2 linked regions of the Methylibium petroleiphilum PM1 genome follow. The protein of the gene in region 1 interacts with the protein of each later gene in a pairwise test. Links are inferred from orthologs where the notes say so. Each region holds a gene or a part of one and is shown in the gene's direction. Other genes may lie near its edges.

Evidence for each region. The genes of interacting proteins can lie anywhere in the genome.
Region 2: the proteins of nusG (region 1) and rho interact in binary tests that used the Escherichia coli proteins (3 or more experiments, as listed by UniProt). The link is inferred for Methylibium petroleiphilum PM1 from one-to-one orthologs.

What each region holds. Positions count from the first base shown.
Region 1 is NC_008825.1:3,664,956-3,673,179, reverse strand. The notes cover bases 5,248-8,224. They hold nusG (transcription termination/antitermination protein NusG), read left to right. Parts: upstream 5,248-6,435; coding sequence 6,436-7,014; downstream 7,015-8,224. Other genes in these bases: rplA (50S ribosomal protein L1), read left to right, coding at 7,612-8,224; rplK (50S ribosomal protein L11), read left to right, coding at 7,179-7,610; secE (preprotein translocase subunit SecE), read left to right, coding at 6,035-6,418; tuf (elongation factor Tu), read left to right, coding at 5,248-5,808. Also shown: trpE (anthranilate synthase component I), read left to right, coding at 1-945; MPE_RS17510 (anthranilate synthase component II), read left to right, coding at 947-1,516; trpD (anthranilate phosphoribosyltransferase), read left to right, coding at 1,517-2,551; indole-3-glycerol phosphate synthase TrpC, read left to right, coding at 2,548-3,351; MPE_RS17495 (uracil-DNA glycosylase), read left to right, coding at 3,357-4,064; more of tuf, read left to right, coding at 4,618-5,247. UniProt on the Escherichia coli protein: Part of the processive rRNA transcription and antitermination complex (rrnTAC). The complex forms an RNA-chaperone ring around the RNA exit tunnel of RNA polymerase (RNAP).
Region 2 is NC_008825.1:1,376,964-1,382,504, reverse strand. What follows is about bases 1-2,918. They hold rho (transcription termination factor Rho), read left to right. Parts: upstream 1-787; coding sequence 788-2,050; downstream 2,051-2,918. Other genes in these bases: MPE_RS06435 (hypothetical protein), read left to right, coding at 2,605-2,918; MPE_RS06440 (type B 50S ribosomal protein L31), read left to right, coding at 2,175-2,435; trxA (thioredoxin TrxA), read left to right, coding at 221-550; MPE_RS06455 (PD-(D/E)XK nuclease family protein), read right to left, coding at 1-50. Also shown: more of MPE_RS06435, read left to right, coding at 2,919-4,272; MPE_RS06430 (MATE family efflux transporter), read left to right, coding at 4,269-5,541. UniProt on the Escherichia coli protein: Facilitates transcription termination by a mechanism that involves Rho binding to the nascent RNA, activation of Rho's RNA-dependent ATPase activity, and release of the mRNA from the DNA template.

The sequences.
Region 1 (8,224 bases):
CAGCCCGAGGCCTACTTCCGCGGCAAGAAGCGGCTGGCCGAGCTGAATGACCGACTGCGCTACAGCGTGACCGCGCCGGCCGTGAAGCGCGGCCCCTCGCACGCGGTGGAGCGCGAGTTCGCGCGCGCCGACTACGAGGCCGCGGTGCTGCGCTGCAAGGAGTACATCGCAGCCGGCGACTGCATGCAGATCGTGTTCGGCCAGCGCCTGCGCAAGCGCTACACCGAGAGTCCGCTGTCGCTGTACCGTGCGCTGCGCTCGATGAACCCGTCGCCGTACATGTACTTCTATGACATGGGCGACTTCCAGATCGTCGGCGCCTCGCCCGAGATCCTGGTGCGCCACGAGCAGGTGCCCGAGGGCCAGAAGGTCACGATCCGCCCGCTAGCTGGCACCCGACCGCGTGGCGCGACGCCCGAGCGCGACCTCGCGGTCGAGGCCGAGCTGCTGGCTGACCCGAAGGAGCGCGCCGAGCACCTGATGCTGATCGACCTGGCGCGCAACGACATCGGCCGCATCGCGCAGACCGGCTCGGTCAAGGTGACCGAAGCCTTCGCGGTCGAGCGCTACTCGCACGTGATGCACATCGTCAGCAACGTCGAGGGCCTGCTGAAGCCGGGCACGACCAACATGGACGTGCTGCGCGCGACCTTCCCGGCCGGCACGTTGAGCGGCGCGCCGAAGATCCGCGCGATGGAGATCATCGACGAGCTCGAACCGGTGCAGCGCGGCATCTACGGCGGCGCCTGCGGCTACCTGAGCTTCGCTGGCGACATGGACGTCGCGATCGCGATCCGCACCGGCATCGTCAAGGACAACGTGCTCTACGTGCAGGCGGCGGCCGGCATCGTGGCCGACTCGGTGCCCGAGCTGGAGTGGAAGGAAACCGAGCACAAGGCGCGCGCCGTACTGCGCGCGGCGGAGCTGGTCGAGGAGGGCTTCTGACATGCTCCTGATGATCGACAACTACGACAGCTTCACCTTCAACCTGGTGCAGTACTTCGCCGAGCTCGGCGAGGAGGTGAAGGTGTTCCGAAACGACGAGATCACGCTGACCGAGATCGAGGCGCTGCGGCCCGATCGCCTGGTGCTCTCGCCCGGCCCCTGCTCGCCGGCCGAGGCCGGCATCTGTGTCGAATCGATCCGCCACTTCGCCGGCAGGCTGCCGATCCTGGGCGTGTGCCTGGGTCACCAGGCGATCGGCGCGGCGCTGGGCGGACGCATCGTGCGCGCCCAGGTGCAGATGCACGGCAAGGCGAGCGAGATCACGACCGACCGGCACGGTGTGTTCGCGAACCTGCCCGAGCGCTTCAACGTGATCCGCTACCACTCGCTGGCGATCGAGCGCGCGACGCTACCGGCCGAGCTGGCGGTGAGCGCGACCACGCCGGACGGCGAGATCATGGGCGTGCGCCACCGCTCGCTGCCGATCGAGGGAGTGCAGTTCCACCCCGAGTCCATCCTGACCGAGCATGGCCACGCGATGCTGAAGAACTTCCTCGAAGGAGCTCGCTAGATGATCACGGACACCGCCGCCCTTCAGCGCACGATCGAGCACCGCGAGATCTTCCACGACGAGATGCTGCACCTGATGCGACGCATCATGAGCGGCGAGATGTCGCCGGTGATGATCGCCGCGCTGGCGGTGGGCCTGCGCGTCAAGAAGGAGAGCATCGGCGAGATCGCCGCTGCGGCCACCGTGATGCGCGAGTTCGCGACGCCGGTGCCGGTGGCCGACACCGAGCACCTGGTCGACCTGTGCGGCACCGGCGGCGACGCCGCCCACACCTTCAACATCTCGACCACCGCGATGTTCGTCGCGGCGGCAGCCGGCGCGCGCGTGGCCAAGCACGGTGGGCGCAGCGTGTCCTCCACCTCGGGCAGCGCCGACGTGCTCGAGGCGCTGGGCGCCAGCATCGACCTCGCGCCGGCGCAGGTGGCCGAGTGCCTGGCCGAGTCGGGCATCGGGTTCATGTTCGCGCCCAACCACCACCCGGCGATGAAGCACGCCGGCCCGGTGCGCAAGGAACTCGGTGTGCGCACGATCTTCAACATCCTCGGGCCGCTCACCAACCCGGCGGGCGCGCCGAACCAGCTGATGGGCGTGTTCCACCCCGACTTGGTCGGCATCCAGGTGCGCGTGCTGCAGCGCCTGGGCTCGCGCCACGTGCTGGTGGTCTACGGCATGAACGGCATGGACGAGATCTCGCTGTCCGGCGAGACGCTGATCGGCGAGCTGAAGGACGGCGAGGTGCGCGAGTACACGGTGCATCCGAGCGACTTCGGCCTGCCGGTCTACGACACCCGGGGGTTGAAGGTGGCGAGCAAGGACGAGTCGGTCGGCTGCATCCGCCGCGCGCTCGCCGACGAGGCAGGGCCGGTGCGCGACATCGTGCTGCTCAACGCCGGCGCGGCGCTGTACGCCGCCGACGTCGCGCCATCGATCGGCGAGGGTGTGCGCCAGGCGCGCGAGGCGGTGGCCTCGGGTGCGGCGGCGAAGACGCTCGAGCGGTTCGTCGCGACGACGCGCCGGCTCAAGGGGGCGGCGTGAGCGGCGAAGACATCCTGCAGAAGATCGTCGCGGTCAAGCGGGACGAGATCGTGGCCGCGCGCAAGCGGCGCTCCCTTGCCTCGCTGCGCGCCGACGCAGAGTCGGCCGAACGGCGCGCCGACCTGCGCGACTTCACCGGCGCGCTGCGCGGGTGCGTCGCGGCCGGCCGGCCGGCGGTGATCGCCGAGGTCAAGAAGGCCAGCCCGAGCAAGGGCGTGCTGCGCGAGCACTTCGTGCCGGCGGCGATCGCCGAGAGCTACGCCCGCCACGGCGCGGCCTGCCTGTCGGTGCTGACCGACGAGCGCTTCTTCCAGGGCTCGGTCGACTACCTGTTGGCCGCCCGCGCCGCCTGCCCGCTGCCGGTGCTGCGCAAGGACTTCATGGTCGACGACTACCAGGTGTTCGAGGCGCGCGAGATGGGTGCCGACTGCATCCTGCTGATCGCCGCCTGCCTGGCCGACGCCCAGATGGCCGACCTGGAAGCGGTGGCGCAGGCGATCGGCCTGGCGGTGCTGGTCGAGGTGCACGACGGCGCCGAACTCGACCGCGCGCTGCGGCTGAAGACTCCGCTGGTCGGCATCAACAACCGCAACCTGCGGACCTTCGAGGTCACGCTCGACACCACGCTGGGCCTGTTGCCGCGCGTGCCGCCGGACCGCCTGCTGGTGACCGAGAGCGGCATCCTCGCTCCGGCCGACGTGCGGCGCATGCGCGAGGCCCAGGTGCACGCCTTCCTGGTCGGCGAAGCCTTCATGCGCGCGCCCGATCCCGGCTTGGCGCTGGCCGCGCTGTTCGGCTGAGGCGCGTGACCGCCGCCGATAGCGCGCTGGACGACGAGGCCCTCGACGCCGGCTGGCGGCCGGTGGTCGGCGCCTTCCGCGGCTCGGTCGCCGGGCAGAGACTAATGGAGCGGCTCGCCGCGCGCCGCGCGGCCGGCGCAACCGTCTACCCGCCGCAGCCGCTGCGGGCGCTGCAACTGACGCCGCTGGACTCGGTGCGTGCCGTCATCCTGGGCCAGGACCCGTACCACGGCCCCGGCCAGGCCGAGGGGCTGGCGTTCTCGGTGCCCACCGGGGTGCGCCCTCCGCCCAGCCTGCGCAATATCTTCGCGGAACTGCAGCGCGACCTCGGTCAACCGATGCCGGCCTCGGGCAGCCTGCTCGCCTGGGCGCGGCGCGGCGTCCTGCTGCTCAACACCAGCCTGAGCGTCGAGGATGGCCTGCCCGGCAGTCATGCGAAATTCGGATGGGAAGTGCTCACTGACTCGCTGATCGCGGCAGTCGCGCGGCAGCCTCAGCCGGTGGCTTTCCTGCTGTGGGGCGCGCACGCCCAGGCCAAGGCGGCCGTCGTGGCCGCCGGTGGCGGGCCGCACCGCATCTGGCAGGCCAACCACCCGTCGCCGCTGTCGGCGCGCCGGCCGCCGCTGCCCTTTATCGGCTGTGGGCATTTCTCGGCCTCGGCCGACTTCCTGGCGCGCGCCGGCCGGCCGCTCGACTGGTCGCTGGGCGCCTGAATCCGGCGCGGGGCCGGGGGATGATGCTTGTCCGCCGAAGGCGCCGTGATATAGTCGCGGGCTCGTCCCGGAGGGGTGCCCGAGTGGCTAAAGGGGGCAGACTGTAAATCTGTTGGCTTACGCCTACGCTGGTTCGAATCCAGCCTCCTCCACCAGGGCGAATCGTTTTTCGTTTGAGAGTGCCGTGGTCTTTCGGGGCCGCAAAACCGTGTGATGTGCTGGCTGTGCCGGTCCGGGCAGTGACTCCCAGGGCGGGAGTAGTTCAATGGTAGAACCCTAGCCTTCCAAGCTAATGACGCGGGTTCGATTCCCGTCTCCCGCTCCACAGTTCCACGGGTTTGCGGGCCTTCTGGCGATGGGAAGGTTCGGCGGTCGGTAGTGATGTGTGCCTTGGTTCTGTCGAGCCGGGCGCAGACCAGTATCGATGCCCATGTGGCTCAGTGGTAGAGCACTCCCTTGGTAAGGGAGAGGTCGCGCGTTCGATCCGCGCCATGGGCACCACCTTCGCACGCACTCTCAAGCAACTGTCACCCGCGACCTTCAGGAGATCGAGATGGCCAAGAGCAAATTCGAGCGGACCAAGCCGCACGTGAACGTTGGGACGATTGGGCACGTGGACCACGGGAAGACGACGCTGACGGCGGCGATCACGACGATTCTGTCGTCGAAGTTCGGTGGTGAGGCCAAGGCGTACGACCAGATCGACGCGGCGCCCGAAGAGAAGGCGCGCGGCATCACGATCAACACGGCGCACGTTGAGTACGAGACCGCCAACCGGCACTACGCGCACGTTGACTGCCCCGGACACGCCGACTACGTGAAGAACATGATCACGGGTGCGGCGCAGATGGACGGCGCCATCCTCGTGTGCTCGGCCGCCGACGGCCCGATGCCCCAGACCCGCGAGCACATCCTGCTGGCCCGTCAGGTCGGCGTGCCCTACATCATCGTCTTCCTGAACAAGTGCGACATGGTCGACGACGCCGAGCTCCTCGAGCTGGTGGAGATGGAAGTGCGCGAACTGCTCGACAAGTACGAGTTCCCCGGTGACGCCACCCCCATCGTCCACGGCTCGGCCAAGCTCGCCCTCGAAGGCGACAAGGGCGAACTCGGCGAACAAGCCATCATGAAGCTGGCCGAAGCCCTCGACAGCTACATCCCCACGCCCGAGCGTGCGGTGGACGGCGCCTTCCTGATGCCGGTGGAAGACGTGTTCTCCATCTCCGGGCGCGGCACCGTCGTCACCGGCCGTGTCGAACGCGGCATCATCAAGGTCGGCGAGGAAATCGAGATCGTCGGCATCAGCGCCACGCAGAAGACCACCTGCACCGGCGTCGAGATGTTCCGCAAGCTGCTCGACCAGGGTCAGGCGGGCGACAACGTCGGCATCCTGCTGCGCGGCACCAAGCGCGAAGACGTGCAGCGCGGCCAGGTGCTGTGCAAGCCCGGCTCGGTCAAGCCGCACACCCACTTCACCGCCGAGATCTACGTCCTGAGCAAGGAAGAGGGCGGCCGACACACGCCGTTCTTCAACAACTACCGTCCCCAGTTCTACTTCCGCACGACGGACGTGACGGGCGCGGTGGAGTTGCCCAAGGACAAGGAGATGGTGATGCCGGGCGACAACGTGAGCATCACGGTCAAGCTGATCAACCCGATCGCGATGGAAGAAGGCCTGCGCTTCGCCATCCGTGAGGGCGGCCGCACCGTCGGCGCAGGCGTCGTCGCAAAAATCATCGAGTAATCATTTCAAGGGTTGCGTAGGGGTATAGCTCAATTGGCAGAGCGTCGGTCTCCAAAACCGAAGGTTGGGGGTTCGATTCCCTCTGCCCCTGCCACGCATCGCCCGGAGTCCGACAGGCACTGATCGAATCGAACGCACATGCCGGCGCGCAGCGGCCCGCAGGGAGTCCACGGACCCCGCGGGCCTTGCTGCTGTAGGGCGGCCCTCGTGATCGAACCGAAGCAAGATGAACAACCCAACCGTCGAAACCGTTTCCACCGGCGCTGACAAGGCCAAGCTCGCCGCCGCGGGCTTGCTGGTCGTCGCCGCGGTCGCCGCGTTCTACCTGCTCGGCAAGCAGGACCTGTGGCTGCGCGTGGCCGCGCTGCTGGGACTGATGGTCGCCGGCGTGGCCGTGTTCTTCACGGCCGAGCCGGGCAAGGCGCTGGCCGGCTTCGGCCGAGACTCGGTCCGTGAACTGCGCAAGGTCGTGTGGCCAAGCCGCAAGGAAGCGATCCAGATGACGGGCTATGTGTTCGCCTTCGTGTTCGTGATGGCGCTGTTCCTGTGGCTGACCGACAAGACCCTGGAGTGGGCGCTGTACGACTTGATCCTGGGTTGGAGGCGCTGAAAGGCGCGAGGTTGAACATGAGCGAAGTCCAGACCCCAGCCACCACCGACGCCGTACCCGCCAGCCCGCTGCGCTGGTACGTGGTGCATGCCTACTCCGGCATGGAGAAGGCCGTCGAACGCAACCTGCGCGAACGCATCGACCGTGCCGGCATGCAGGCCAAGTTCGGCCGCATCCTCGTCCCGACCGAGGAAGTGGTCGAGATGAAGAACGGCAAGAAGGCCGTGACCGAGCGCCGCTTCTTCCCCGGCTACGTGCTGGTCGAGATGCTGATGGACGATGAGTCCTGGCATCTGGTGAAGCACACCTCCAAAGTCACCGGCTTCGTCGGCGGCGCGAAGAACCGCCCGGCGCCGATTTCCGAGGCCGAGGTGATGAAGATCGTGCACCAGATGCAGGAAGGCATCGAGAAGCCGCGCCCCAAGGTCGAGTGGGAAGTGGGCGAACTGGTGCGCGTCAAGGAAGGCCCGTTCACCGACTTCAACGGTGCCATCGAAGAAGTCAACTACGACAAGTCGAAGGTGCGCGTCTCGGTGACGATCTTCGGCCGCTCGACGCCGGTGGAACTGGATTTCCACGAGGTCGAGAAGGTCTGATGCATTCAGCCCCGATGGCGGGGCGGCGCGCCGCAAGGCAGGCGCCAGACGCCATCCGTTGCTGCCGGTGACGTGACATCGGTGTGAGGAGCCCGGGTAACCAGTCCCTGGCGTTTGCACTCGACCTCCAGCGCAGGCCGCGAGGGAGGTTCTAGGAGAAACACATGGCCAAGAAGATTGTCGGCTTCATCAAGCTGCAAATCCCGGCCGGCAAGGCGAATCCGTCGCCCCCGATCGGTCCCGCGCTGGGTCAGCGCGGCCTCAACATCATGGAGTTCTGCAAGGCGTTCAACGCCCAGACCCAGTCGATGGAACCCGGCCTCGTGCTGCCGGTGGTGATCACCGCGTTCGCGGACAAGAGCTTCACCTTCGTGCTGAAATCGCCGCCCGCCACGGTGCTGATCAAGAAGGCGATCAAGCTCGACAAGGGCTCGTCCAAGCCGCACACCGACAAGGTCGGCAAGATCACCCGGGCCCAGCTCGAGGAGATCGCCAAGACCAAGACCAAGGACCTGACGGCGGCCGACCTGGACGCTGCGGTCCGCACCATCGCGGGCACCGCCCGCTCGATGGGCGTCACCACGGAGGGTGTCTGACATGGCCAAGCTCACCAAACGCCAGAAGGCCCTCGAGGGCAAGGTCGACAGCCTGAAGCTGTACGCGATCGACGATGCCTTCAAGATCGTGCGTGACTGCGCGACCGCGAAGTTCGACGAATCGATCGACGTGTCCGTGCAACTCGGCATCGATGCGAAGAAGTCAGACCAGGTGGTCCGCGGCGCCGTCGTGCTGCCCAACGGGACCGGCAAGACCAAGCGCGTGGCGGTGTTCGCCCAGGGCGCCAAGGCCGAGGAAGCCAAGGCCGCCGGCGCCGACGTGGTCGGCATGGAAGACCTGGCCGAACAGGTCAAGGCCGGCAACCTGAACTTCGATGTCGTGATCGCGTCGCCGGACACGATGCGGATCGTCGGTACGCTGGGCCAGATCCTGGGCCCGCGCGGCCTGATGCCGAACCCGAAGGTCGGTACCGTGACGCCCGACGTGGCCACCGCAGTGAAGAACGCCAAGGCCGGCCAGGTGCAGTTCCGCGTCGACAAGGCCGGGATCATCCACACGACGCTGGGCCGCCGCTCGTTCGACGGCGACAAGCTCAAGGGCAACCTGCAGGCGCTGATCGAGGCGCTCAACAAGGCCAAGCCGGCGACCAGCA
Region 2 (5,541 bases), 2.3 Mb from region 1 along the record:
ACTAGGCGCGTCCAGCATGCGGCGACCGCCAGGTCGGCCTCGGGTGGCATGTCCTTGGCGGCAGGGTCCGGTGTCGGATTCAGGGGCGGGATCCTTCTATCGTCCCCATAGCGTGCAGGGCCGGCGCCGCGCGGCGCGCCAGGGGGCCTTGTGTCAAAATCATTGTGCCCTGGAAGCTCGTGCGAACTGCGCACGACAGGCGGCAGTTGAAGGACCCATGATGGCCAGCGAACTGATCAAACACGTCTCCGATGCGTCGTTCGACGACGACGTGCTCAAGTCCGGTACTCCCGTGCTGGTCGATTACTGGGCCGAGTGGTGCGGCCCGTGCAAGATGATTGCCCCGATCCTCGACGAAGTCGCCAAGGATTACGGCAGCAAGCTGCAGATCGCGAAGATGAACGTCGACGAGAACCGCGACGTGCCGGCGAAGTTCGGTATCCGCGGCATTCCGACGCTGATGCTGTTCAAGGGCGGGCAACTGGCCGCCACCAAGGTCGGCGCCCTGAACAAGTCGCAGTTGACCGCATTCCTCGACGGCCACCTATAATCGCTGCAAACGTGCCGGGGCGAGGCCACCCGCCTGCCCCGAGCACCAGCGAGATTGCCGCCACGCTGCATCCAGCGCGTGGAGCCGGCACCCCCTCCCAGAACACCTGTCCTACCGTCGATCGCATGTCGATCGGCACCGACCGCGAGCGGTCCGGGCCCTATCCAGAGCCTGCGATCGCCCGACTCCGGTGGCGCCCGTTTCCGGGTGGTCACGCTTGCCCCCGAGGTGCGCTTCATGCATCTATCCGAACTCAAAGCCCAGCACATATCCGAACTGATCAAGGTCGCCGAAACCTTGGAGATCGAGAACAGCGCCCGCATGCGCAAGCAGGAGCTGATGTTCGCGATCATGAAGAAGCGCGCCAAGCAGGGCGAGCAGGTGTTCGGCGACGGCGTGCTGGAAGTGCTGCCCGATGGCTTCGGCTTCCTGCGCTCCCCCGAGGCGAGCTACCTCGCGAGCACCGACGACATCTACCTCAGCCCCAGCCAGATCCGCCGCTTCAACCTGCACACCGGCGACATGATCGAAGGCGAGGTGCGCGTCCCCAAGGACGGCGAGCGCTACTTCGCCCTGGTGAAGGTGGACATCGTCAACGGCATCACGCCGGAGGAGAACAAGCAGAAGATCATGTTCGAGAACCTGACGCCCTTGTTCCCCAAGGAGCAGTTCAAGCTCGAACGTGACATCAAGGCCGAGGAGAACATCACCAGCCGCATCGTCGATCTGATCGCCCCGCTGGGCAAGGGCCAGCGGGCGCTGCTGGTGTCGGCCCCGAAGAGTGGCAAGACGGTGATGATGCAGAACCTCGCGCACGCCATCACCGCCAACTACCCAGAAGTGCACCTGATCGTGCTGCTGGTCGACGAGCGGCCCGAGGAAGTGACCGAGATGCAGCGCACGATCCGCGGCGAGGTCATCAGTTCCACCTTCGACGAGCCCGCCGCACGCCACGTGCAGGTGGCCGAGATGGTGATCGAGCGCGCCAAGCGGCTGGTGGAGCTGAAGAAGGACGTGGTGATCCTGCTCGACTCGATCACCCGCCTGGCGCGCGCTTACAACAACGTGCTTCCCTCCTCCGGCAAGGTGCTGACGGGTGGCGTCGATGCCAATGCGCTGCAGCGCCCCAAGCGCTTCTTCGGCGCCGCGCGCAACATCGAGGAAGGCGGTTCGCTGACCATCATCGGCACCGCGCTGGTCGACACCGGCAGCCGCATGGACGAGGTGATCTACGAGGAGTTCAAGGGCACCGGCAACTGCGAGATCCACCTGGATCGCCGCATGGCCGAGAAGCGCGTCTACCCGTCGATCCTGCTGAACAAGTCGGGCACCCGCCGCGAGGAGCTGCTGCTCAAGCCAGAGATCCTGCAGAAGACCTGGATCTTGCGCAAGCTGCTCTATTCGATGGACGAGATCGAGGCGATGGAGTTCATCCTCGACAAGATGAAGGCCACGAAGACCAACCTCGACTTCTTCGACATGATGCGCCGCGGCGGCTGAGCCCCTGGCCTAAGTCGTTGATGCATGGCATAATTTCAGGCTTTCGCCATGGCGGAAAGTGCGTTGTATGGCCGCAGTGGCGACTCAGCGTGGCTCCCGCACCCAGACCCTGCGAGGATTCGAGATGAAAGACGGCATTCACCCCAGCTACCGCGACGTGTGCTTCGTGGACCTCTCCAACGGTTTCAAGTTCGTGACGCGTTCGTGCGCCCAGACCCGCGAAACCGTCAAGATGGACGACGGCCGCGAACTGCCGCTGTTCAAGCTCGAGACCACCAGCGAATCGCATCCGTTCTACACCGGCACCCAGAAGAGCGTCGACTCCCTGGGCGGTCGCGTCGAGAAGTTCCGCAACAAGTTCGCGCACCTCGGCGCCAAGAAGTGACGGCGGTTCGCACACGTGCAAAGGCAGCCTCGGCTGCCTTTTTTGTTGCCGACTCGGGCCCCGGGGCCGGGACTTGCCGGGGCACCGCCACGTTCGGTGCGCCTGCTTTACGTTCGCGGTCGCGGCTTTTGCTGCAAGATGCCGCGTCGCCGCCACCGCCCCTCCTGTCTTGAGCACCCCCACTCCCGCCCTCGTCTCGCAGCGTGCCGTCGAGCGCCTGCCACGCAGCGCGCTGCTGCTGTTCTGTGCCGCCTATGTGCTGCCCGGCCTGTTCGGCCGAGATCCCTGGCGCAATGCCGACATCACCGCCTTCGGCTACATGTTCAGCCTGGCGCAGGGTGGGGCCGACCTGTTGTCGCCCTCGATTGCCGGGCTGCCGGCAGACGGCGCCCTGCTGCCGTATTGGCTCGGTGCATTGGGCATCCACTTGTTCGGCGGTCTGCTCGATCCGGCGCTCGCGGCCCGCCTGCCATTCGCGCTGCTGCTGGTCGGCGTGCTGGTCTTCACCTGGTACGGCACCTACCACCTGGCAAGGACCGACAACGCCCAGCCGCTGCCGTTCGCCTTCGGCGGCGAGGCCAGCCCGGTCGACTACGCACGGGCCATCGCCGACGGCGCCCTGCTGGCCCTGATGGCCACGCTCGGCCTGCTGCAGCTGGGGCACGAAACCACGCCGGAGCTGATGCAGTTGTTCGCGGCAGCGCTGTTCTTCTATGCCATGGCGGCGAGTGTCTCGCGCCGCTGGGCGTCGCGCGGGGCCGTGCTGCTGGCGCTGCCGGTACTGGCCGCCAGCGGCGCGCCGGCCATCGGACTGGGCTACGCGCTGGCCGGCGCTGTCGTCTGCCTGCGGTCGAGCTTTCCGCTGGCCCGGCTGTTCTCGCTCTGGATCGTGGGGGCTGCCGCGCTGGCGTCCACCATCGCGCTGGCGATCGGCGCCTGGAGCTGGCGGCTCGGCACGCCCGACGTCAGCCAGGTGGTGCAGTTGCTGGCCTGGTTCGCCTGGCCGGCCTGGGCGATGGCCGGCTGGACGCTGTGGCGCTGGCGGGGCCACCTGATGCATCGGCACATCGCGGTGCCCGCCACCGCGGCAGCCGTCGCGCTGCTCGCCTGCATCGGCATGGGCGGCTCCGACCGGGCGCTGATGCTGGCCCTCCCGCCGCTGGCCGCGCTGGCCGCGTTCGCCTTGCCGACCCTGCAGCGCAGCGTGTCGGCCGCGATCGACTGGTTCTCGGTCGCGTTCTTCAGCATCGCCGCCATCGCGGTGTGGGTCGTCTACGCCGCATTGCAGACCGGGGTGCCGGCCAAGACCGCCTCCAACGTTGCCCGGCTGGTGCCGGGCTACCAGAGCAGCTTCGCGTGGTTCCCGCTGCTGGCGGCCGTGGCCGGCACCCTGGCGTGGCTGCTGCTGGTGCGCTGGCGCACCGGTCGCCATCGCCCCGTGCTCTGGAAGAGCCTGGTGCTGCCGGCCGGCGGCCTGAGCCTGTGCTGGCTGCTGGCGATGACACTGTTGCTGCCGGTTCTGGACTACGCGCGCAGCGACCGCCCGCTGGTCGAGCGCATCGCCCAGCATGTGCCGAGCGACGCCTGCATCGCCACGGTCGGCCTGCCACGGGCCCAGCTGGCCGCGCTGGAGTACCACGGTGGCTGGCGTGTCGAGACGCACCCGGTCCCGCCGCAGACCGGCTGCGAGTTCCTGCTGACCACGGCGCGCGCGAACGCCGTGACCGAGACGCTGGCGCGGCCCGGCTGGAAGCTGCTGGCGCGCGAGCGCCGACCGACCGATCGCGCCGAGCAGACCGTCGTCTACCGACGCGATCTCGCGAGCGCCGGCCGGTGAGCGGCGCGGGGACCACCGGACGCATCGCGCGCCACGCCACATCGATCCTGGTCGGCCAGGTGGCGGTGATCGGCTACACCGTGGCAGACACGGTGATGACCGGTCGTCACGACAGCACCGATCTGGCCGCGCTGTCGATCGGGGCAGCGGTCTACATCTGCGTCTACATCGCGCTGACCGGCGTGCTCCAGGCGCTGATCCCGGTGGTGGGCCACCATCACGGTGCGGGCGACCACGAAGGCGTCCGCCGCAGTTTCCAGCAGGGCGTGTGGCTGGCGCTGGCGATCGCACTGCCGGGCATGACCGTGCTGCTCTTCCCCGGCCTGGCGCTGAGCTGGGCCCGGACGGATGCGGCGGTGCTCGAGCGCGTGCAGTCCTACCTCGGCTGGCTGGCCTGGTCGCTGCCGGCGGGCCTGCTGTTCCGTGTCTACAGCGGCCTCAACCAGGGCCTGTCGCGGCCGCTGCTGGTCACCTTGCTCCAGCTGATGGCGCTGGGCCTCAAGCTGCCGCTCAACGCCTGGCTGATCTTCGGAGGCGCCGGCGTGCCGGCGCTCGGTGTGGCCGGATGCGCGATCGCCACGCTGATCGTGCAGTGCACGCTGGCCGGCGTGGCCGCGCTGATGCTGATGCGTCATCCGGCCTATCGCGAACTGCAGCTGTTCGCCCGCTGGTCACGGCCGCGCTGGGACGCGCAGCGCGAACTGCTGCGGCTCGGCCTGCCCAGCGGGGCGGCCCTGTTCTTCGAAGTGACCGGCTTCGCGCTGATGGCGGTGTTCATCGCCCGACTGGGCACCACGCCGCTGGCGGGACACCAGATCGCCGCCAACGTGGCGGCGGTGCTGTACATGCTGCCCTTGTCGATCGGCATCGCCACCGGCGCCCAGACTGCGCAAGCCCTCGGCGCCGGCGACCGCACGCAGGCGCGGCGCATCTGGCGGCAGGGCCTGTGGCTCGCGCTGGCGCTGGTGGCGATGCTCGGTGCACTGCTGGCCGGGCTGCGCGGCCCGCTCGCGCGCGCCTACAGCCCGGACCCGGCCGTGCAGGCCGTGGCCACCCAGCTGCTGTTGTTCGTCGCCGCGAGCCAGCTCGCCGACGCCACTCAATGCATTGCCTCCTTCGCGCTGCGCGCCTACCGCATCGCGCTGCTGCCGGCGTTGAGCTATGCGATCGGGCTGTGGGGCATCGGCCTGGCCGGTGGGGCCTGGCTCGCCTTCAGCCCGCCACCGGTCTGGCCGAACGCGCTGGCGGGCCCGGCCGCGTTCTGGCTGG